One region of the Pseudoalteromonas sp. XMcav11-Q genome, then DNA from elsewhere that is predicted to be linked to it. Evidence: predicted binding sites of a transcription regulator. Region 1 holds the regulator's gene; each other region holds the start of a gene.

Evidence for each region. Region 1 encodes sigma-54, which starts transcription at its own class of promoters, with help from an activator protein. Its sites were predicted from a motif close to GTTGGCACGNNNNTNGNNT; they were not measured.
Region 2: ABMY45_RS10685 (FimV/HubP family polar landmark protein) is a predicted target of sigma-54. The motif match lies at 3,239-3,257, and genes of this name have one in related genera.
Region 3: ABMY45_RS02820 (PA2169 family four-helix-bundle protein) is a predicted target of sigma-54. The motif match lies at 2,752-2,770, and genes of this name have one in related genera.

The regions. Positions count from the first base shown of each region.
Region 1 covers NZ_JBECOX010000003.1:392,607-400,338, reverse strand. Annotated here, with positions in the region: gene mgtE (magnesium transporter) at 1-605, opposite strand, end outside; gene ABMY45_RS07445 (HPr family phosphocarrier protein) at 955-1,224, opposite strand; gene rapZ (RNase adapter RapZ) at 1,225-2,091, opposite strand; gene ptsN (PTS IIA-like nitrogen regulatory protein PtsN) at 2,084-2,542, opposite strand; gene hpf (ribosome hibernation promoting factor) at 2,544-2,831, opposite strand; gene ABMY45_RS07425 (RNA polymerase factor sigma-54) at 2,861-4,360, opposite strand; gene lptB (LPS export ABC transporter ATP-binding protein) at 4,407-5,132, opposite strand; gene lptA (lipopolysaccharide transport periplasmic protein LptA) at 5,132-5,674, opposite strand; gene lptC (LPS export ABC transporter periplasmic protein LptC) at 5,664-6,218, opposite strand; gene kdsC (3-deoxy-manno-octulosonate-8-phosphatase KdsC) at 6,215-6,766, opposite strand; gene ABMY45_RS07400 (KpsF/GutQ family sugar-phosphate isomerase) at 6,766-7,732, opposite strand, start outside.
Region 2 covers NZ_JBECOX010000005.1:278,786-286,517, forward strand. Annotated here, with positions in the region: gene ABMY45_RS10685 (FimV/HubP family polar landmark protein) at 1-3,178, opposite strand, end outside; gene ABMY45_RS10690 (aspartate-semialdehyde dehydrogenase) at 3,468-4,484, opposite strand; gene ABMY45_RS10695 (4-phosphoerythronate dehydrogenase) at 4,522-5,646, opposite strand; gene ABMY45_RS10700 (DUF6419 family natural product biosynthesis protein) at 5,730-6,050, opposite strand; gene fadE (acyl-CoA dehydrogenase FadE) at 6,583-7,732, shown strand, end outside.
Region 3 covers NZ_JBECOX010000001.1:580,864-588,595, reverse strand. Annotated here, with positions in the region: gene ABMY45_RS02835 (outer membrane beta-barrel protein) at 352-927, opposite strand; gene ABMY45_RS02830 (BON domain-containing protein) at 990-1,553, opposite strand; gene ABMY45_RS02825 (mechanosensitive ion channel family protein) at 1,790-2,674, shown strand; gene ABMY45_RS02820 (PA2169 family four-helix-bundle protein) at 2,840-3,286, shown strand; gene ABMY45_RS02815 (DUF1328 domain-containing protein) at 3,297-3,464, shown strand; gene ABMY45_RS02810 (hypothetical protein) at 3,505-3,696, shown strand; gene ABMY45_RS02805 (methyl-accepting chemotaxis protein) at 3,915-5,540, shown strand; gene ABMY45_RS02800 (TonB-dependent siderophore receptor) at 5,903-7,732, opposite strand, start outside.

The DNA of each region.
Region 1 (7,732 bases):
ATACTGTCAGGAGACTTAGTTAATAAGGTATTGACAGGCAGTGTGCCTAAAAAGCAGTTGTCTTTATCAACTACATACAACTCGTCCGTACCATCTGGCAATTCGCCTTTAAGGCGTAGATATCTAAATACAACTTCTAAGGTAACATCGGGTCGAATAGTGACCGTGTCGGTGCTCATTAGCGCACCGGCAGAGTGTTCCTTGTAGGACAAAGCTTGTGTCGCACGTTCTCTATCTTGGCTATCCATCGCACCGATAACGTCTTGGTAGACGGTATCAGGCAGGCTTCTTAGGACATCACCAAGGTCATCGTCGTCCATGTCTTCTGTAGCGGCGGCAATTAGCTCCGGCTCCATCTGGGCGATGATCCCAAGTCTTACGTCCTCTGACAGTTCCTCTAAGACATCCCCTTGGATATCTGGGTCAACAAGCTGCCACAGCATAGAGCGAACTTTATGAGGGGATGATTCTAAAAGCAGTGCAGTGTCACAAGGTGCTGTTTCTGCGAGCATACGCCTAACTTGAACAAACTGACCACTGTTTAAGGCGTTAGTTACCTTTTGGAGTTGTTCCAGTGTGTAGTCTTGTTCAAATACTTCAGGCATAGGCATCCTTTTTGATATTAATGGTGGCTAACGTGATTAAGTTAACCCTATTCATTTATTTTATCGCAGAAATCAATTTCTTAATTTGAATTTTATTCGTGTTGTTTCTGCTGGTGGGTTGCTATCGTTAATACACGTTAAAGGTGTACGCAACGATAAAGTAGGATTTTCCGGCAACTCGCTTTACTGCACGAAAGAAACCTAAATTGGTATTACAGTGTAACTCAGTTTATTAGGAACTACCAAGGTTTACGCTTAATTATGAGAGACTTATTAGACCACTTTGGTTACGGAGGAGGGGGAGATTAGCAGGGAGTAAATGAATCAGGCCTTATTGTTTTACTGACGATTACTCGGATTCATTAAACTTATTTTCTATCAGTCCGCCAATGGCGTCTAGTGCATACTGAGCATCAGGACCTTCACAAATCACTCGGACTTCTTTCCCTTGGCTGCTTTCAAGTAACAACAGCGCTAGTACGCTGTCAGCAGCAGCACTTTTGTCTCCTTGATATAAGGTCACTTCGGCATCAAATTGGGTTGCTAATTGCGCAAGAACCGTCGCTGCTCGAGCGTGCAGGCCGAGTTTGTTTTGGATTAAAAACGTATCTTCTAACATTTAACCCTCTTGCTCTCGGTGACGAATTTTGACGTTGGGATGGGTTTTAGCAAAACGTTCACCAATGGTTTGCGCTAAGTATACCGAGCGATGTTGCCCACCTGTACATCCTATTGCGATCGTTAGATAACTGCGATTGTTACGCTCTAAGTGTGGTAACCAAGTTTGTACGAAGGTTTGGATCTGCCAAGTAAACTTTTGCACGATGCTGTGACTCGACAAATAGTCTTTGACTGGCTGATCTAAGCCAGTTAGCGGCTTAAGCTCAGGCTCCCAATGTGGGTTGGGTAAAAAGCGCGCATCAAAAACGTAATCCGCTTGTTTTGGGATGCCGTGTTTAAAGCCGAAAGATTCAAAGGTAATAATGAGTTGTTTGTCTTTTTTACCTAAGATTTTTTCGCGGATATCTTCTGCAAGTTGATGAACGCTCAGGCCTGTAGTATCAATGAGAAAATCGGCGCGAGTGATCAGCACGTCTAACAATTCCCGTTCTTTCTTTATCGCAACATCTAATGGAAGATTATGCAGTGAAAGAGGGTGCAAACGGCGTGTTTCTGAGAAGCGCTTTATCAGGGTTTGATCGTCACTGTCTAAATAAAACAGGGTAGGTTTGGCAAAGCCTGGTAAGTATTCAAGAATGTCATTAAACTCGTCCTGTTCTTTAGGTAAGTTTCTAACATCAATACTGACTGCAATTTTATTATAATTGTCCGAAACACTGCGGACTAAAGACGGCAGCAAATTGACCGGAATGTTATCCACACAATAGTAGCCTAAGTCTTCCAATACTCGAAGCGCTACAGATTTACCAGAGCCTGAGCGGCCACTGATAATGATAAGCTCGAGTCCTTTTTCGTCATCACTCATCAAGTTCACCTTGGATCACTGCATATAACTCATCATCACTTTTTGCTTGCCTAAGCATTTTGCAAAAAGACTTGTCTTTGAGTGTATCAGCAATCGCCGCTAAGGTCTTCAGGTGTTGTTGATTATCACCTTCAGGTACGATGAACGCGACAAAAATATCGACAGGCTGCTTATCTATGGCTTCAAACTGGATCCCTTGCTCGCTGACAAGCACCATTGCAAGGATTTTATCCAAACCTTCAAGTCGACCATGGGGAATGGCAATGCCTTTACCGATCCCTGTGCTGCCCAATTTCTCTCGCGCCATTAAGGCGTCCAAGATAGCATGCTGACTGGTATTTGGAATTTGGCTATGAGCCAGTTCGCTGATGTATTCTAAAATACGTTTTTTGCTATTAAAAAGGACCGCAGCTTTACTGCAGTCCTTGTTCACTAATTCACTTAATTTCATCTTAGTGTCGAGTGAGCTTCTCTTTGTGTTTAATAACTTGACGATCTAGCTTGTCGATAAGGCCATCAATTGCGGCATACATATCTTGATGCTCTGTTGATGCAAATAGCTCGCCGCCGTTTACGTGTAATGTTGCTTCTGCTTTTTGTACTAGTTTCTCGACATCAAGGATCACATGCACATTATTGATATGATCAAAGTGCCTTTCTAGCTTCGCAAACTTGTTGGTGACATAGTCTCTTAATGAGTCAGTAATTTCTACATGGCGACCAGTTAGATTTAGTTGCATAAGCATTTTTCCTTCTTGGGTTTTACGTCTTATATCAAGCTTTTACGCTGATTTGACGGTGGAATGGCTAGGGATTCACGATATTTTGCAATCGTACGTCTCGCTACCTTAATTCCTTGCTCAGCTAAGATATCTGCAATTTTGCTGTCACTCAATGGCTTCGCGGTATTCTCTGCAGCTATCAGCTTTTTGATAAGTGCTCTAATTGCTGTAGAAGAGCACTCACCTCCATTTTCCGTACTTACATGGCTAGAGAAGAAATACTTCAGCTCAAATATTCCCCGAGGTGTATGCATGTATTTTTGTGTTGTCACACGGGAAATTGTGGACTCATGCATCTCAACCATTTCAGCAACATCATTTAGCACCATAGGGCGCATTGCTTCGGGGCCATGTTCAAAGAATGCCTGTTGTTGTTGCACAATGCAATTGGTAACTTTTAATAAAGTATCATTTCGGCTTTCTAAGCTTTTAATAAACCACTTTGCTTCTTGTAAATGTGAGCGAATAAACTGACTATCCGTACTGGATTTCGCCGTTCTAGACATCGCAGCGTAATGGTCATTTACTCTTATTTTAGGCATAGCATCAGGATTTAGCTCTACGACCCAACGACCTTTTACTTTTTTCACCGATACGTCAGGGATCACATATTCAGGCTCTTCATGAATAATGCTTGCCGCAGGCTTTGGGTTAAGGCTATGTATTAACGTCATGACCTCTTTGAGATCGGCTTCTTTAAGGCGCGTTTTCTTAGCCAAAGTTCGATAGTCACGGCTGGCAAGCAAGTCGATATGCTCTGTCAGGATCATTTTTGTTTCGGCAATCCATGGGGTATCTGGGGCGAATTGGTTTAGCTGAATGCATAAGCATTCTTGTAAACTACGCGCTGCGATACCGACAGGGTCAAAAAGCTGAATGCGTTTGAGTACGGCTTCGACTTCATCTAGCTCAATAGGCTCTTCGCTATTCTCGTCATTAATGCTTTCTAAAATGTCTTCGCAAGACAGTGTTAGAATGCCTGACAGGTCGACAGCTTCAATAATCGCAATCGCAATAGCTCTATCTGTTGGACTAAATGGTGTCAGTTCGAGTTGCCACATGAGATAATCGTGGAGAGATTCAGAGGTTTCCCCTTGATAAACATTATCGTCATCGGGAAGTGGACCTGAGCTTGCAGCAGGCGCTGCACTCATATACTCGTCCCAAGTGACATCCATGGCAAGGTCATCGCTCACAGTGTCTTTGCTCATGGCGGTATCTGAGTCTATCTCATAGTCACTAACCTGCGTTTCATCGGCTGAATCTTGATTGTCGTCAGCACGGCTCTTTTCTTGGCTGTGTTGGTCAGCGTTTTCGCCGTCAGTATTATCACCTTCTTCCACTTCCAACAATGGATTGCTGTCTAATGCTTCTTGTATTTCTTGTTGCAGATCCAATGTACTAAGCTGCAGCAAGCGAATGGCTTGTTGCAGTTGCGGAGTCATTGTAAGTTGCTGCCCCATGCGCAGCTGTAATGATTGCCTCATGTATCTCTAACAATCCTTTTTAACAGTTATTAATACTACGTCTTAACTATAGCTTGAATTGTTCGCCTAGGTAGACATCTCTTACGGTTTGATCTGCCAAAACATGTTCTGGCGTGCCTGCAGCGATTAACTCACCATGTGAAACGATGTAGGCTTTTTCACATACGTCCAGTGTTTCTCTAACGTTATGATCGGTGATAAGCACACCGATACCACGGTTTTTTAGGTGCTCTATGATTGTCTTTATATCTAACACCGAAATAGGATCAACACCAGCAAAAGGTTCATCTAACAGGATAAACTTAGGGTTTGCGGCTAAAGCGCGAGCAATTTCGACTCGTCTTCTTTCGCCTCCCGACAATGCCATGCCCTGTGAGTCGCGAATGTGTTGAATATTAAACTCATCCAGTAACTCGTTTAGTTCAGCTTCTCTTTCAACTTTAGATAAGTCTTTTCGAGTTTCTAAAATCGCCATCAAATTTTGATAGACCGTGAGTTTTCTAAAGATTGAAGACTCTTGCGGTAGATAGCCAATACCAAGTCGTGCGCGGCTGTGCATCGGTAACAAAGTGATATCTTCGTCATCAATCTGAATATAGCCTTTGTCGCTTGGTACTAACCCTACAATCATGTAGAACGTAGTGGTTTTACCTGCACCATTTGGTCCTAATAAGCCTACAATACTGCCAGCCTGAACACTTAAACCAACATTTTTGACGACCTGACGACCTTTATAACTCTTTGCTAGACCAGTTGCTTTGAGCTCGCTCATTAATTGTTACCTTCTTCCTGCGCTTTTTTCTCTTTAGCGTCTTTTTTGTCATCAACAGGAACAAGGATGGTTCTTACTCGAGAGTCTTCTTGGTCTGAGCGCTCAGCGCTGATCAATTGCTTTTCAATGTCATAGGTGATGACTTGAGCATTGATTTTTTGCCCAGTTTGATTGATTTCAGCATCACCAGAAATCACTAGGGTTCCCTTCGCTACGTCGTAACGGATTTCATTTGCTTTGGCTTCTAGCAAGTTGCCATCGGGTTGACGTTCGCTAAAAGTGGCAGGGCTGCCAGTTGCCACAAGCAGTTGCTTGTTAATGCCGAGCTCCGCGCGGCGGTGGACCTCTAGGCGATCGGCATTTATCTTTCTGTTGCCATGAATAATAACAACATTCTGTTCAAAAATACCGATGTTGCTTTGCAGTTGAGCTTGCTGACGGCCAGCATCAATAATGACTTCATTTTGTTCTGCAGCAATTGCTAGAGTAGAACTTGCAAGCAAGCCGATGAAAACTAGTTTGTTAATGATTTTACTGGTCATAATAAATTGTCTTTGTGTGGTTGATGAGTTCGATCACTTGCTTTTGTAGATCCGCATGCAGTCCTTTACCTGTGATCCTAAGACTAGGACCGTTGATAACGACAGGGTGTTCCGACTTCATCAATTTTTGCTTAATTTCAACTCTTACATTATCGGCATTGATATCCGTGATCATGGCGTTAGGCGTTAAATTCTTTGCCAACACATTGCCCTCTAATATCAAGGTGTTGTTTTCGTATAGGGTTGCTTCTAATGCGCTTATTTGCCAATTCTGTTCACCGTTATATAAGGTGAAAATGGGCTTTTCAAAGTGACTAAAGCCAAGATCTTGATACAACTCCATCTTATCAGCAGTTACCTGATAGTTTAATAAGCCATTTTCACTATAGGTCGTTTGCTGAAGCGTGGTTGCAACATAATCGGGTTTAGCTAACGGTTCATCTTCTTTTGCTGGATCCGCCTCTGATGGATTAAACATGGGCGACCACATCCATACCATTAAAGAAGCGAAAACAATGAGTAAGATGACACGTAATACGGTCATGTACTTGATCCTTTGGAAGTCAATAAGTGATTTTGGCTGAGCATTAGAAGATCAGTTAGTTCTCTCACGGCACCAAAGCCACCTAGCATCAAGGTCGTGTAATGGGCGATATGTTTAACAAGAGGATGTGCATCATTGACGGCAACGGCAAAACCAACTCGTTCCATTACGGGTAGATCTGGGCCATCATCACCAATATATGCAATTTCGTCATCATTAAGGTTGAGCTTAGTCTTCAGTTCATCATATGCCACTAACTTGTTTTCTTGACCTTGGTAAATATAAGTTACATTTAAACTAGTCATGCGTTGCTGAACTATTTGTGAATGTCTACCTGTGATAACGGCGACTTCGATACCACTATCAATCAAGGCCTTAATACCAAACCCGTCTTTGGTATTAAATGCTTTCAGTTCTTCACCATTGTTACCAAGGTATATACGGCCATCTGAGAATACGCCATCAATATCGCAAATTAATAATTTGATTTGTTTTGCTTTTTCCCAAGCTTCAGTTGAAATCGTCTGATATAAATCTTCAAATTGCATTACAGCACCCCCGCTCTAAGTAAATCTTGCGTATTCAAGGCGCCAACCGGAATGTTGTTTTCGTTCACCACAATCAAGCCGTTAATCCGTTTGGTTTCCATAATATTGAGTACCTCAGCTGCGAGCATATCGGCGCGTGCCGTCGTACTTTTAGCCGTCATTACTTGCGTGATTGGGGTGGTGTGAATATCGACCTTTTGTTCGATAATACGGCGCAAGTCGCCATCGGTAAAAATCCCTTGTAATTGCGAGCTTTCATCTACGATTGCCGTCATACCTAAACTTTTTGCGGACATTTCAAATAAAGCTTCTTTGACTGTGCAGTGACTATTGACCATAGGGATTGCATCCCCTTGATGCATGACATCAGCAACGGTTAGTAGTAGACGTCTTCCCAAACTACCACCAGGGTGGGAAAGTGCAAAATCATCAGCCGTAAAGCCTCTGGCTTCAAGTAGCGCAACCGCGAGCGCATCACCCATCACTAGCGTAGCTGTGGTGCTGGCCGTGGGTGCAAGTCCTAGTGGGCAGGCTTCTTTTGATACTTTAACACAAAGGTGAACCGTCGCATTACGAGCCATTGTAGAGCTTGGGTTGCCTGTCATGGAAATAACGGGGGCCCCTAAGCGCTTAATTACAGGTAGGATTGAGATCACCTCTTGGGTTTCCCCTGAGTTGGAGATCATCAGTACCACATCATCTTTGGTGATCATACCTAAGTCGCCGTGACTTGCTTCACCTGGATGAACAAAAAATGCGGGGCTGCCAGTACTTGCGAGTGTCGCTGCGATTTTGTTACCGATGTGGCCGGACTTACCCATGCCAATCACGATGATGCGACCTTGACAGCCAAACATAATTTCACAGGCTTTTACAAATTGCTGATCAACAAACTGTTGCACTTCTTCTATTGCTGCAAGTTCGGTAGCAAAAACTTGATTTGCAGAATCAATAAATGGGTTCGTT
Region 2 (7,732 bases), on a different contig from region 1:
GCTCCGGCAAAGCTTCTTCTGCCGTTTCGTCAACTAATGCATCGAGATCGTCGTCGGCCAGTTCATCAGATTCTTCTTCCAGCTCTGGCAAACCATCTTCTGCCGTTTCGTCAACTAATGTATCGAGATCGTCGTCGGCCAGTTCATCGGATTCTTCTTCCAGCTCCGGCAAAGCTTCTTCTGCCGTTTCGTCAACTAATGTATCGAGTTCAACGTCGGCCAGTTCATCAGATTCATCTTCCAGCTCTGGCAAACCATCTTCTGGTGTTTCGTCAACTAATGCATCGAGATCGTCGTCGGCCAGCTCATCAGATTCTTCTTCCAGCTCTGGCAAACCATCTTCTGGTGTTTCGTCAACTAATGCATCGAGATCGTCGTCGGCCAGTTCATCGGATTCTTCTTCCAGCTCTGGCAAAGCTTCTTCTGGTGTTTCGTCAACTAATGCATCGAGATCGTCGTCGGCCAGTTCATCAGATTCTTCTTCCAGCTCTGGCAAAGCTTCTTCTGGTGTTTCTTCAACTAATGTATCGAGTTCAACGTCGGCCAGTTCATCAGATTCATCTTCCAGTTCGGGTAACAGCTCTTCCTGTGCTTCATCCAATAAAGCATCGATATCATCACCAGCGAGATCATCTGACTCTTCTTCTAATTCCGGCAACGTATCTTCTTGTACTTCATCTAATAAAGCATCGAGTTCATCGTCGGCCTGTTCATCGGATTCTTCTTCCAGTTCAGGTAACAGCTCTTCCTGTGCTTCATCCAATAAAGCATCGATATCATCACCAGCGAGAGCATCTGACTCTTCTTCTAATTCCGGCAGCGTATCTTCTTGTGCTTCATCCAATAAAGCATCGAGTTCATCGGACTCTTCTTCCAGTTCAGGTAACGGCTCTTCCTGTACTTCATCTAATAAAGCATCGAGTTCATCACCAGCGAGATCATCGGACTCTTCTTCTAATTCCGGCAACGTATCTTCCTGTGCTTCATCCAATAAAGCATCGAGTTCATCACCAGCGAGATCATCGGACTCTTCTTCTAATTCCGGCAACGTATCTTCCTGTGCTTCATCCAATAAAGCATCGAGTTCATCACCAGCTAGATCGTCAGACTCTTCTTCTAATTCCGGCAACGTATCTTCTTGTGCTTCATCCAATAAAGCATCGATATCATCACCAGCTAGTTCATCGGACTCTTCTTCCAGTTCAGGTAATGTATCCTCTTGTGCTTCATCCAATAAAGCATCAATATCATCACCAGCGAGAGCATCTGACTCTTCTTCTAATTCTGGCAACGTATCTTCCTGTGCTTCATCCAATAAAGCATCGATATCATCACCAGCGAGATCATCGGACTCTTCTTCTAATTCCGGCAACGTATCTTCTTGCGCTTCATCCAATAAAGCATCAATATCATCACCAGCTAGATCGTCAGACTCTTCTTCTAATTCTGGCAACGTATCTTCTTGCGCTTCATCCAATAAAGCATCGATATCATCACCAGCGAGAGCATCTGACTCTTCTTCTAATTCTGGCAACGTATCTTCCTGTGCTTCATCCAATAAAGCATCGATATCATCACCATCAAGCGTATCTGGCTCTTCGTTAATTTCAGCTAACGCATCGTCTTGAACTTCATTTAATAGAGCATCAATATCATCACCCGCAAGCTCACTACTTGGTTCCTCAAAATCAGGCAGTGCATCATCGTCAGCATCTTGAGAAGCATCAAGTAGTGCATCGATATCATCAGCATCGACTAAACTCTCACTATCAAAGTTGCCGCTAAATTCGGGCTCTTCATCTAGCGCCCCGTCAAGAATTGAATCGATATCATCGTCGTTTGCAACAGCATCCGCTTGCTCATCAGCAAGTTCCTCGCTCAGGGCAGCAAGCGCATCATCGCTAACATCAATTTCTTCGTCTTGAGACTCGTTGAACAAATCATCTAGATCGCTGTCACTTAAAATATCTTTGCTATCATCAACATCGAGCGAAACTTCATCATCAGCCTCCTCGAAGCTCTGTTGCATAAAGTCTTCGTCGTGATCATCACCAAACGAAATATCTTCGTTTAGTAAGCTATCCAGTTCGTCTTGATCTAACGTATCACTTCCTTCATCGAAGTCGTCATCAAGTGAGTCAAAGGTAATTTCATCGTCTTCAGGTAAGATATCGTCATCTAACTGAACGCTTGCGCCCAGTGCATCTTCATCGTCGCCTATTCCGATATCAAGTGGGTCTGGCTCAGAGTCAAATGCAGTCGCAGCGCCTGCAGCCACGGATGGTGTTTGCGGAAGAAAATCGTCATCATCTGTTGACGTCTGAGATTGCTTTCTCCGGCGTAGGAACATAACGAATCCAGCAATTGCCAGTAGTGCTGGCAATGTAGCAAGTAATGCAATGCCAGCTGGCGAGCTAAAAAATGCGCTTAACTCGCTACTTTCTTGCGCTTTTGCTTGAGCGGCTTGCTGATCAATCATTTCATTTTGCAAGTCGATAACAGCCTTTAGCTGTTGTTGGATTTCGCTGTCTTTTCCAAGCTGAGTACGAACCGTTTGAAGCTCGGTAGAAATAGCGCCGAGCTGTTGCTTTAACTTATTGTTTTCGGATAGAATTTCTTCAACATTACGCACCGAGGACTTGAACTCTTTTTGTAAGTCCATCAGCCTCATGTCCTGTTCCATCTTTAAAGAGCGCAGTTGATTAGTCAGGTCTTTTTTTGCTTCTTCAACATCGACTTTACGAGCTTGCGTAACCTTTTTTTCAGCTTCGTTGATTGCATTTGGGTTCAATAATCCCTTACGCTTCATTTCCCAAAGTTTGTCATCTTGATCCGACTTTTGCTTTGCCAACTCAGGGTTTACACTGCGAATTTCATTGATGGTAGGAATACGTAAATACGCCCCATCCTGCATATGGTTGAGGTTTTTATCTAGAAATGAATTAGGATTTTTATCGTAAAGCGCCTTCATCACCTGATAAATGGTGACCGAGTCATCTGGTCGCACTTTTTGTGCTATACGCCACAATGTATCCGTGGGTCTGATAGGCCCTATTGACCGACCTTGAGCCCCATAATCAACCCCTTTAGGGCCTTTTAGCACTACCCCCTCTTGGGTATATACTGGTGTGGCAATCAGTGCGAATACAAAGATACTAAATAAGGCTAAACCGCGCATGCCGATCCTTTACTCAAATGTTTAACACCCGTTAAACGACGTTTTATTATTATGGCTTTGAAGCAAGCTCTATTCCAAATGCAAACTATAAACCAGATATGTTGGAATATCCATTGCAACGTATTGAAAGTTAACATGGTTATAATGCTTTTTACTGATTTTGGAATAGCTGATATAGGTGAAGAATAGTCAAGTATTTGACTTAACGGCAAACTTCTTGGCAGAAGTTTGCCGTCATAGTGCAGAGAAGTAAGCAAAACTTTGCTTACTTTGCGATATCAAAGGGTACCTATAGATAGCTTTCTATAAGGGCTTCTGCTATTTGAATGCTATTTGTTGCTGCACCTTTTCTGGTGTTGTCTGATACCACCCATAAGTTTAAGCCTAGTGGATGTGAAATATCTTGCCTTACACGACCCACATAAACGGTATCGTTACCACTTGCATCACTTACCGGTGTTGGGTAGTCGTTTTCGTCTTCAATTAGTTCAACACCCGGCGCATCAGCAAGTAACTGCTTAACATGTTCAAGATCATAAGGCATGCGCGTTTCAAGATGAATGGCTTCAGCATGACCAAAAAACACAGGAACGCGAACCGCAGTCGGGTTAACCAAAACACTTGAGTCGCCCAAGATTTTTTGCGTTTCCCACACCATCTTCATTTCTTCTTTGGTGTAACCATTTTCTTGGAACGCATCAATTTGAGGAATGACATTAAAAGCGATTTGTTTGCTAAACACTTCGTTTTCCATCGGTCTTGCATTCATTAAGTTTGCAGTTTGCTTAGCCAACTCATCTACCGCTTCTTTACCTGCACCAGATACCGCTTGATAAGTTGAGACATTAATTCTGTCAATGCCATAGGCATCATAAATTGGTTTAAGTGCCACTAGCATTTGGATTGTAGAGCAGTTTGGGTTAGCAATGATATTACGATTTCTAAAATCGGCAAGACTGTCTTTATTCACCTCAGGAACTACTAATGGAATATCAAAGTCGTATCTAAAATGTGAGGTGTTATCTATCACAATGCAGCCAGCTTCAGCGGCGATTGGTGCATATTTCTCCGACACGGAACCACCCGCTGAAAACAAACCGATATGGGCATTAGAAAAATCAAACTCTTCAACATCCAGAACTTCGATTTTTTCACCCATAAAGTCAATCTCTTCACCCGCGCTTCGGCTACTCGCGAGTGGGTATAATGTGTCTACAGGAAACTTTCGTTCTGCTAGTAATTCGATAATTTGCTTGCCAACAAGACCTGTTGCGCCAAGTACCGCAACATTATATTTTTGCGACATTATTTTTCCTCATTCTGTAATATACCAACCACAGCACTTAACTCTTGTGCTCAGAAAAGCCAAGTTGGTAAAGCTTTTCACTGATTGGTGAGTCATTATTGACTGCAATTGTACTAAATTCTCGACGCACGGGATATGCTTTACGCAAGGTATCAAAGCCCAATGTGTTTAGCTGTTTTCTCATGATGCCATCATCACGACGAATGTCATAAACAAGATGCGCTAAATTGATAATATCCTGCTCGTTGGCTGTGCTTTGCAATTGGCAGCCAGTGACACTTGGCTTAGGAAGAAAATCACTAATCGTTTTGCTGGCTGGTAAATCGAATTCTCGGCATACGGCTTCGTATAACATTTGCGTGCCTCGTGCCTTGCCTTCTAGCGTGTGGCCAGCAATATGTACAGATGCAAAGCGAGTATATTGCAATAATGGCTGCAAAATATTCGGCTCATTTTCCCAAACGTCTAAGATCAGCTCGAGCGCTTGCCCACCCTCTAAAGCGCGCAAAAGCGCTTGATTATCGATAACATCTCCACGGCTTGCGTTGATTATCACCGTACCCGGCTTTAATGCCGCTATCCGCGGTGCATCAAGTAGATGAACCGTTTTATGCGGGCCTTGCTTAACTAATGGAACGTGAAATGTCACGATATCCGCGCGCGCTAAGGCTTCATCTAAGGCTACATGTGAATCCAATGTCCCCGCTTGCTGCCTTACGGGGTCACACAATAATATCGTAAGACCAAGCCCTTTAAGCTTTGATGCCAAACACGCGCCAATATTACCAACACCAATGATGGCAATCGTTTTATCTTGAAGTGGCGTGGAAGTTTCTTGTGCGTATGCAAGTAGAGCGCTTATCACGTACTCGGCAACAGCTATCGCATTACAGCCTGGTGCGCTGCTGAACGAGATATTGGCGCTGGCCAACAATGAGGTATCAATATGATCAATCCCTATTGTCGCAGTCCCAACAAACTTCAGATTATCTGCTTGTGCTAACAGGGCCTCATTGACCTTAGTGACTGAGCGAGTCAACAGAATATCGACGTTTTTTAGCTCGTCAGGTTGAAGGTTACGGCCATCAAACCGTGTTACCTCACCAATTTCGCAGAAGAATGACTCAACTAAGGGCATATTTTGATCGGCTAATATTCGCATGCGGGTTTCCTGTCACCTATTGTCTCGAGTACTCAGGCGATAACACATCGCCTGAGTCGAGTTTAACATGGCAAGCTAGGCGACTAATAATAAAACCTTTTATTTTGTGTCACCGCTTTATTGCAACCAAACGCTATTGCAAAAAACATCACACAGCATACAAAAACAACCGCCCCCTTGAGACTTAACCAGCCACCTGAATCAAGCAAAGGACAAAACGTCATGGCCAACACGTTAATACAACACAATAATAAAGCCCAACGGGTATAAGCTCGGTAGCCAAGTAATGCGGCAAACAAACTGCTAAAAACATTAAAAATTACCGCTTCAGGAAAGAGGTGAAAGGCCGACAACATCGCGGCAAAGGCCAAAATAGTGACTAGATAAAAAATACTCTGCTGCATCTTGTTTCTCCTTAACATGGACAGCAATATCAACCGCTACACTAGGTCGTAGCGATAAATCCTAACTCACATAGCTACCAAGAAAATGGACTGCATTTGCTACTCCTTAGCAATTCTTAAAAGCACCATTTCGTGGCTATGCTTAACCCAATTGTAGAAACATTAGCGTGTATTTCAATGCAAATCCGACATGAAGTTTTGGCAATTATAATGCACAGATAACGAACTTCTCTGAAAGAAATTTCATGTGCATTTTCGTCATATTGCACTACGTTCATTACACTTAAATATCGATCAGTAATTAATAGCGTTGAAAATTCTCTCAGGTTATAGCTGGGGTGTAATCAATAACTTTTAAATTACTGACATGAGAAGCATGACTCATTTAACACTCAGATTCAGTACAAAACGTAAATAATATGTCACAACAAGGCATCAACTAATTCGCATAGAGGGTATGAAGACGCTTGAAATATCAGCGTTAACCAGCTAGTCTAACTGGGTGGTCAGACCTCTTATAAGGAAGAACAACATGACACTTATATTTGTTCTCGCGTTGTTAGCCTTGCTCAGCGCAGCAAGCTATCATCGCGCAAGCTGGAATACCGCTCTAGGTATTGCAGCAGTTACAATGCTAGTTGGCACCTTTGCTGGTGCATTTGGCATTATCTCTTGGTTAATTTTCTTAGCGATTGTTATTCCGCTTTCAGTAACGAACCTGCGTCAGCAGTACATCGTGGCTCCAGCATTTAAAGCGTTCAAAAAAGTTACGCCGACAATGTCAGAAACCGAAAAGTCAGCGATTGATGCAGGTACAACTTGGTGGGAAGCCGATCTATTTTGTGGTAACCCAAACTGGGATAAACTTCATCAGTTTCCTAAGCCACGCTTGAGCGTTGAAGAGCAAGCGTTTTTGGATGGTCCGGTGGAAGAAGTGTGTGCCATGCTTAACGATTGGGAAGCAACGCACGAACTGACTGACTTACCGAAAGACGTGTGGCAATACTTAAAAGACAACAAGTTCTTTGCGATGATCATCAAAAAGCAATACGGCGGTCTTGAGTTTTCAGCTTACGCGCAATCTTGTGTACTACAAAAGCTTACCAGTAAATCAACTTTACTTTCGTCTATCGTGGGCGTACCTAACTCGTTAGGCCCAGGCGAACTACTTCAGCACTACGGTACTGACGAGCAAAAGGAACACTACTTACCTCGTCTAGCAGTGGGTGATGAAATCCCTTGTTTTGCATTAACGTCACCAGAAGCGGGCTCTGATGCTTCATCTATCCCTGACTTTGGTGTGGTATGTAAAGGCGAATGGGAAGGTGAAGAAGTATTAGGTATTAGCCTAACGTGGAACAAACGCTATATTACTTTAGCACCTGTTGCGACTGTACTTGGTCTGGCGTTTAAGATGCGCGACCCGGACGGTCTATTAGGTGATAAAGAAGAGTTAGGTATTACTTGTGCGCTTATTCCTACAAACACGCCAGGCGTAAAAATTGGCCGACGTCATTTCCCACTGAATGTGCCATTCCAAAATGGCCCTACCCAAGGCGAAAACGTGTTTGTACCACTCGATTTCATTATCGGTGGCGCAAAAATGGCAGGACAAGGCTGGCGCATGCTGGTTGAGTGTTTGTCGGTTGGTCGTGTTATTACGCTACCTTCAAACTCTGCCG
Region 3 (7,732 bases), on a different contig from region 1:
TGTTTAAATTCATAAGGTTAATGTTTTCCGGTATCGTTTGTCGGTAGATGCGAAATGAAGGGTGTAAATGTTACATAGCAGAACCTACAGGGTGTAGAGTTTGAAAAATTGACAGATTTCATTTCTTGCACTGAATGGCAACTATTACATCTAGAGGTTGTTTACCTTTAAATTCTGTTTCCTGAAAATAAGAAATAGCGAGAAAGTACTTACATTATTCAATATGGAGGCCGTACACTGAAAACAAAAAAAGCGCTACCAAGTGGTAGCGCCAAAACCAGACTCTTGTGGAAGAGCCAGGACTGAGTCAAAGGGGAAATAATTGGGAGGCTATAGAGCCAAAATTACTGCTTAAAACTGATATTCGATAGAGACGGCAGCTACGTCCATATCAGGGTCGATATTGTCTTCAAGTTCATAGCGAGTGTATTCTAACCGCATGTTAACGTTTTCATTGAGGTGAAACTCAACACCGGCACCATAGAGCCAGTCGCCACCCTCAAGGCTAGATGAAACTCGACCTACAGCTGGAATATCCGCGTAGATATCAGCATCCCACTCAAGCCAACCACCTTTAGCATACACTGAGAAATGTTCGTTTAGTGGAGCTGAAATACGTGTAGATAAAGAAATACCGTCTATTTCAGCAGAGTTGTCAATGTCACTTGCTTCGTCGAAGTTCTCATAGGCAAGTTCAAAACTCCAATATGGATTAATTTTTGTACCCACATACGCTTTTAGCATAGAAGAGTCGTCGTCGAATGAAGTGTCATTCTCACGATCTTCCCATTGGAAAGAGTATTGGCCATAACCGATACCTGTGTAAATTTTATAATCATCTAGTCCAAAATCAGACTCCGCGTGAGCGGCTGTGGATGCAAGACCTAGAGAGGCAAGTAGCGCAGCAGCAATTGTTAATTGTTTCATCTTTACTCCTTAAATCAATATAAGTATGGGAGGGGGAAAGCCCCCCTCAAATCAAAATTGGCTTATGATTTTGTGGTAACGCGAAGGTTATCTTTTACATCTCTAACGTCATTGGCGTTTTTCGCGATTTGCACAGCAAGTTTGCGCTCTGCTTCGCTACCTACATGACCGTTTAATGTTACGACTAAACCTTCCACATCAACATCGATGTCAGTACCATCTACATCTGTGTCGAACAGATAGCGAGACTTAATTACTGTTGCGATTTTTGCGTCAGTAAAACCGCTATCGCTTTCGTAATTGCGCTCTTTTTTGCGCTCATCTGACATATCTACGATAGTCAGGTCGTTTTTCACTTCTTTTACGCCATCGATACCTAGTACCAGTTCTTCAGCCAGCTTTTTATCTACTGAGTGTTCAACTTTACCGGTTAGCACTACAACGCCGTTCTTTACATCAGTGTTAATGTCAAAGTTGTTCAGTTCACCGTTGAAAAGCAGTGTTGCTTCTGCTTTACCGTCTATCCAAGCGTCACTCGCTTCTTTTTCCCAAGAGTTATCAGCAGCAAATGCTGAAGCAGTAGTAAGTGAAGATACTAGTACAGTTGCAATTAATGTCTTTTTCATAATTAAACTCCTTTAATTTCGTAGTCGAATTATCTGTTGCAGCTGTTGTGCCAACCTTTAACTTGTTGATAATTATGTGATTTATTTTTATAGAGTAAGTTTTAAGGAAGAATTTACCGAGAAGATGTGTAAATTAGTTTGTAATAATTACCTTTTCCATGAACGGCTAATTAATATAACTAGGAATGATTACTGCATTCTAGATTTGTCGAGTACTTAAATAGGAATATTTGATTATGAATTTAGAAAAATTCTGGACGTTAATTAATGATAAGTTAATCTCTTGGCTTGAATCCGGTGTGCAGTTACTACCGAATATGATCCTAGCCTTAATGATACTCATATTCTTCACTGTTTTGGCTAAAATATCTTCAATTTGGTTTTCAAAGGCAATTAAAAAAGCAATAAAGACAGAACAAGTGGCTTCACTTATTAGTTCCATATTTAAAGTCTCTATTATTGCCATTGGGATTTTCTTCGCTTTAGATATAGTAAAACTATCAGGTGCTGTAATGTCATTGTTGGCTGGGGCGGGGATCATTGGCCTTGCTATTGGCTTTGCATTCCAAGACATGACCGAGAACCTCATCGCTGGATTTGTGATGGGGGTCAGAAAACCTTTTATGGTCGGTGACATTATAAGAACCAAGGATTGCTTTGGCACGGTAAGCAAAATCAATTTGAGAAACACCTTAGTAGAAAACTTTTATGGCCAGCTGTCTTATATCCCCAACAAAATTCTCTTTAAGAATGAGTTACAAAACTACACTAAGCTTGGCAAGCGAAGAATAGAAGTACCAGTTGGTATCTCGTATGCGGACGACCCAGAGCAAGCCCGAGAGGTGATTGTTGAGGCAATTAACAAGCTTGATTTCGTAGTAAGCCAAAAAGAAACAGATGTCTATGCAGAGTCTTTTGGTGACAGCTCTATTAATCTATTAGTGTGGTTTTGGATAGATTACCCAGCAGATCCGGGCTTTATGGTGGTCAGGCACAAAGCAATTTGCACCATTAACCGTGTATTAGCTGATAACGATATCTTAATTCCTTTCCCAATTAGGACTATGGATTTCAATGCTAAAGGGAGCACAACCTTAAGTACGCAATTATCACAGGAATAATTTACATCTAGTTTGTAATATTTTCACCGGTCTGAAGGTGCTTAGATTAAAAATCCTTATATAATAAAGGTTTATGATTTGGCATTTAATCTGCATTAGTGAAAGGGACAGAAAATAATATTTGCAAAATGCACTTATTAAATATCGCAACGAAAGGAGTTATTTATGGCAGATTCAAATTACGACATGGGGCCGGTAAAAGAGCTCATCAAAGTATTAAATGGTGGTGTTGATTTTTACACTGAAGCTAAAAAGAAGCTAGATAATATCGAATTAAACCGCGTATTTGACCAAATGATTGTAGATAAAGCGCAAGCAATCTCGGATCTACAACCATTTGTTCTTATTGACGAAGGTGAAATTGAGACAGATTCAGCGCTTAGCATCGACATTCGTGAATCGTACACCAAGTTGGTTGGTATGGTGAGCACCGACAAAGAGCACACCTATATTTCTCAGCTAGAAGAAGTGGAAGACAAAGTGTTAAGCAAGCTTGATAAAGCATTAAGCAAAGATCTTCCACCTAAATGCAAGAGTGTATTACTGCAAATTCAAACCAGAATGCAAGCTTGTCACGATCAAATGAAGCAGTTGCAAGAGCTAACTGCCTAAGGAGAATGTTATGTTGAGTTGGGCTGTAATGTTTTTATTCCTAGCACTTGTCGCAGCCGTGCTAGGTTTCACTGGAATCGCTGGCGCTGCGGCAGGTATGGCGAAAATTCTATTCTTTGTGTTTATCGCCTTTATGATTATTTCGTTTATTTTTGGCAAAGCACGAGCTCCCAGGTAAAAGGGAATTAACGTACAAAAACGGTTTTAGGAGATAGATTATGAAATCAGCAATTACATTAGCAAAAGCATTTGGTTTTGTTTCAATTTTAGCACTTTTTGGTTGTAGCGAAGGTCCGGCGGAAGATGCTGGTGAGCGTTTCGATGAAACAGTTCAGGAAGTAGAAAATAGCGTGGAAGACGCGTGTGAAGATGTAAAAGAGAACATGAACGCTGAAAACGAAGAGTGTTAAGCGAAAGTGATTTCGACGTGGAATAAAAGAGGAGAAGCCGATAAAAGCTTCTCCTCTTTTTTTGTAATAGGTTTAAAAATCAAACCTATACAGTTAAGAGACACAGTTACGAAGTATGATGCATATCAATAATGCGCTGCTTAATTTGCAATTATTATTGTAATCTATGAACTTTGAGTAATACTTTATTTCTATGTTTACTCAATAAAAATCAGACTATGCTAAATAGGGTTTCAGTTAAAAGCAGATTGTTGTCGCTTTCGGGCATACCTGCTGTGTTTTTTATTCTCGCTACTATCTTTACAATTGGAACATTATCAAATCTTATCAATTACATTGACCGTATTTATGACGACAGAGTTGTACCGCTGAGGCAAATAAAAGTAGTGTCAGACAACTATGCGGTGGTTATTGTAGATACTTTTCACAAGTTACGAGGCCATCAACTATCCAACAGTGCCGCGTTAAAGCAAATCGAAGAAGCTAAAAATATCGCTGAAAAAGAATGGAATAGCTATTTGTCCACGGACCTTACGAGCGAAGAGCGAAGCTTAGTAAAGCAAGTTGAAAAAGCAGAGATAAGTGTCAAGCAACTGCTGTCTAATTATATTAACCGAGTTAACGCAAATACTTTTGAAGAAATTCCTTATGATAAATTTGTACGCGATCTCTATGCCGCCTTTGACCCCTTAAGTGAAAGCTACAATGCACTAATTGAGTTACAACTTGCAGAGGCAAGTGCACTAAGAGATGTTGGCCGCTCAGAAGCCAGTGCGACAAAAACGGCGATGATTATCTCTTCCGTTACTATTGTGATCGTAATGGTGATGATTGGTATGTTGATATTTAGGTCAATTAACGAACCACTCAGTCGTTTGCGTATGCGTATTGGTAACATTGCAAGAGATGCTGATTTAACCCAACGTGTAGTGGTTGAGGGGCAGGACGAGCTGAGTGAGATAGGAAACGACTTCAATACTATGGTGTCGAGCTTACATGAGTTAGTTACCAACCTAGTTACGATGGTGAATAGTCTGTCCTCAACATCCAACGAGCTAAATGGAATTAGTCAGTCAATTGCGGGCACTTCACAAGAACAAGAGCAGCAAACGGTAATGATCGCAACCGCAGCGACAGAAATGAGTAGTGCAATTCAGGAGGTTGCACATAATGCAATGAATACCGCAAACAAAGCAGAGATGTCGGGTCAGCTTGCAAAGCAGGGGATGGATGTTATTTCGCAAAATATTCAGGCCATCGAGCGTCTTGCCAGTGAGGTGGGAGATAACGCGCAGTTAATTAAAGCGTTGAACGACCAGTCGAATGAAATCAACCAAGTCGTGCTAATGATCCAAGGTGTGGCTGAACAAACAAATCTTTTGGCATTAAACGCTGCAATAGAAGCGGCGAGAGCTGGGGAATCAGGTCGAGGCTTCGCGGTTGTTGCTGATGAAGTTAGGCAATTGGCACACAACACGCAAAAAGCTACGGAATCGATCCGAGATATGATCAGTAAGTTACAGGGCATGGCACAAAATGCCGTGTCGTCAATGGAGAATGCACAGTCGAGTGCAGCTGCAGGAGTTGATAGGGCCAATGAGTCAGCTCAAATCATGACTGATATAGACAAGGCGGTGGATGAAATCGTCGGTATGAATATTCAGGTTTCAACGGCAACGGAAGAACAAACAACGGTGGTTGCGGAAATCAGCGAAAATATTAATGATTTCAGTAGCAGTATTTCTGAAATTACTCGAAGTGCGCAGAGTAATGCAGATGTGAGTAATGACTTAGAGGCGTTAGCTGAGCAGTTAAACGGTCAAGTGTCGGTATTTAAGGTTTAATGGCAACTCGACTTAGTACTTAATTTGGGAGGTTCGGCTCTTGGGATTGAAAACATAGTTACGTAAATTGGTGTGAGATAGAAAAGCGCGGGTTTCTAGTCAGAAGCCCGCGCTTTATTTATACCAGTTGTATTAAGTAAATGATCTATCTTGAAGCGGGGAAATAGCTTTAGTAGCAAGGCAAAAATTTTGCTATTTAGTTGTTCTAAATGAGAAATTTTTAACGAAGCTAATATGCTATTTCACCCTTCAAATTGATTAGAGAATTAATTCAATTGGTATTATAGGCATTTTTCTGTGGCGGCTAAGTTTTAAAGGCGTTGTAACCCTATCACGCCACAGCATTTGCATAGTGCTTTACGTTAAAACAGATATTCCATACTTAAATTGTATGCTCTAGGCTCGCTGTACTTTTTCGGCACGAAACCGTAAGTATCGTAATAGCTTTCATCTGTGAGATTACTGATATTCAGTTTAACACTCAGCTGGCTAGAGAATTGATATTTGACGTGTGCATTTAGTAAAAGCTGGCTATCTTGATCTGCGCGCACTGCGCCTCGACGACCACCTGTTGGAAGTCCAAGGTCAACACCTGGGACGTTTAAAATATCGACTTTTCTGTCTGTATCCCAAGTTGCATTTAGCCCTAATCGCCAAGCCCCATAAGTATACTTGGTGCTTGCATTGAGCGTTTGTCTTGGCGCATACAAGTTAATATCTTCGCCATGCTCATCGACAACATCAAAATCACTGTAACCAAGGTTTACTTGCCAATCATCTGTCAGCTTTGCTTCTAATTCAACTTCAAATCCATCGGCTTCAGCACCATCAACGGGTCGATATTTAGCAGGTCTTTGGTCTGCATATTCGGGAATAACAACACCGAAGTCCTCTTTTAAACTATCAAAGTAAGCGACGTTTAGACGTAGTTTGTCATCCCAAAGTGTGGTTTTGATGCCGACTTCTAAGTTCCGGGCGGTGATTGGTGCTAATTGATTTAAATTGGCATCCACTTTATCTAGTTGCGGCTCATAAGCATCGGTATAACTTGCATACGTGCTGATCTGGTCATTGAGATCGTAAACCAGTCCCAAGTATAAGCTCTCACCGGTTTCTTCACCTTTATCGCTTGAGAATCCGCTCCAAGCAAAGTCACGCTCATTGGTACGTTCATAATCAAAAAATTTGACACCAACAATGGCGTGAAGGGCATCCGTTAACGTTAACTTACTGCTGAGTGCAATACTCTGTTCTTTCGTCGTTTTGTCCCAATAGCCAATAAATTGCTTATCTGTCGCAGTTAAATGAGCGGCTGGGTGAAGGTTATTAATCGATTGGAGTGGATAAAATACTGTTCTCGCGTTTTCATCCAGTTCTTCGAAGCGATCGTCTGTGGACTCAAAATCGGCATTTAAATAGGTGATATTCACCTGATGTGCGCGGTCAAATAACTCAAACCGACCAACCAGTCCCAAAATAAAATTAGTCCCATCAACCGTTTCAACCCAGCGTCTGTCACCGCCTTGAAGGCCAAGACCTGTTTCTTTGTCTGGGTTACCACTAAAGTAGGTCAAGGTAATGTCAGCTTCTGTTTTACTGTATTGTGCGCCAAAGTTAAGTTCCCAATCTAAATTGATTTGGTGAGATAATTTTAAATGATAACTTTGGTGGGTATTGCCGTTGTGACTATCTGGCGATGATAAATTTGTTTTCTTGTCTATTTCGACGGAACTACCATCAGAGTAAAAAATGGGTAATCCCCAGGGTGATAGTTTCAGTTCATTGTCTTGGTAATGAACACTAAGCGAGGCTTCGGTATCTTCGGAGAAATAATGATGTAATTGGGTGTATGCGACGATCTTATTACTATTTTCTTTGTCGACAAAGCTATCTCTTTCCTCATAGGCAAGAATAACTCGTCCGGCCAATGCTTCATCTTTCGTTAGGGAGCCTGTTGCATCTATGTGTGTACGCACTTTATTCCAAGAGCCAATCTCAGCACCAACTTCAACAAATCCACTTCGGTCTGGTTGTTTTGTGATGACATTTAATGTTGCCGATGGTTGTCCTGCACCCGCCATTAACCCCGCAGCGCCCCGAAGAACCTCTACTCGGTCATAGACAATAGTGTCTAAGCGACTCTCTTGTGGTCCAGCAATTGAGGTCGGTAAGCCATCTTTAACCAATGCATT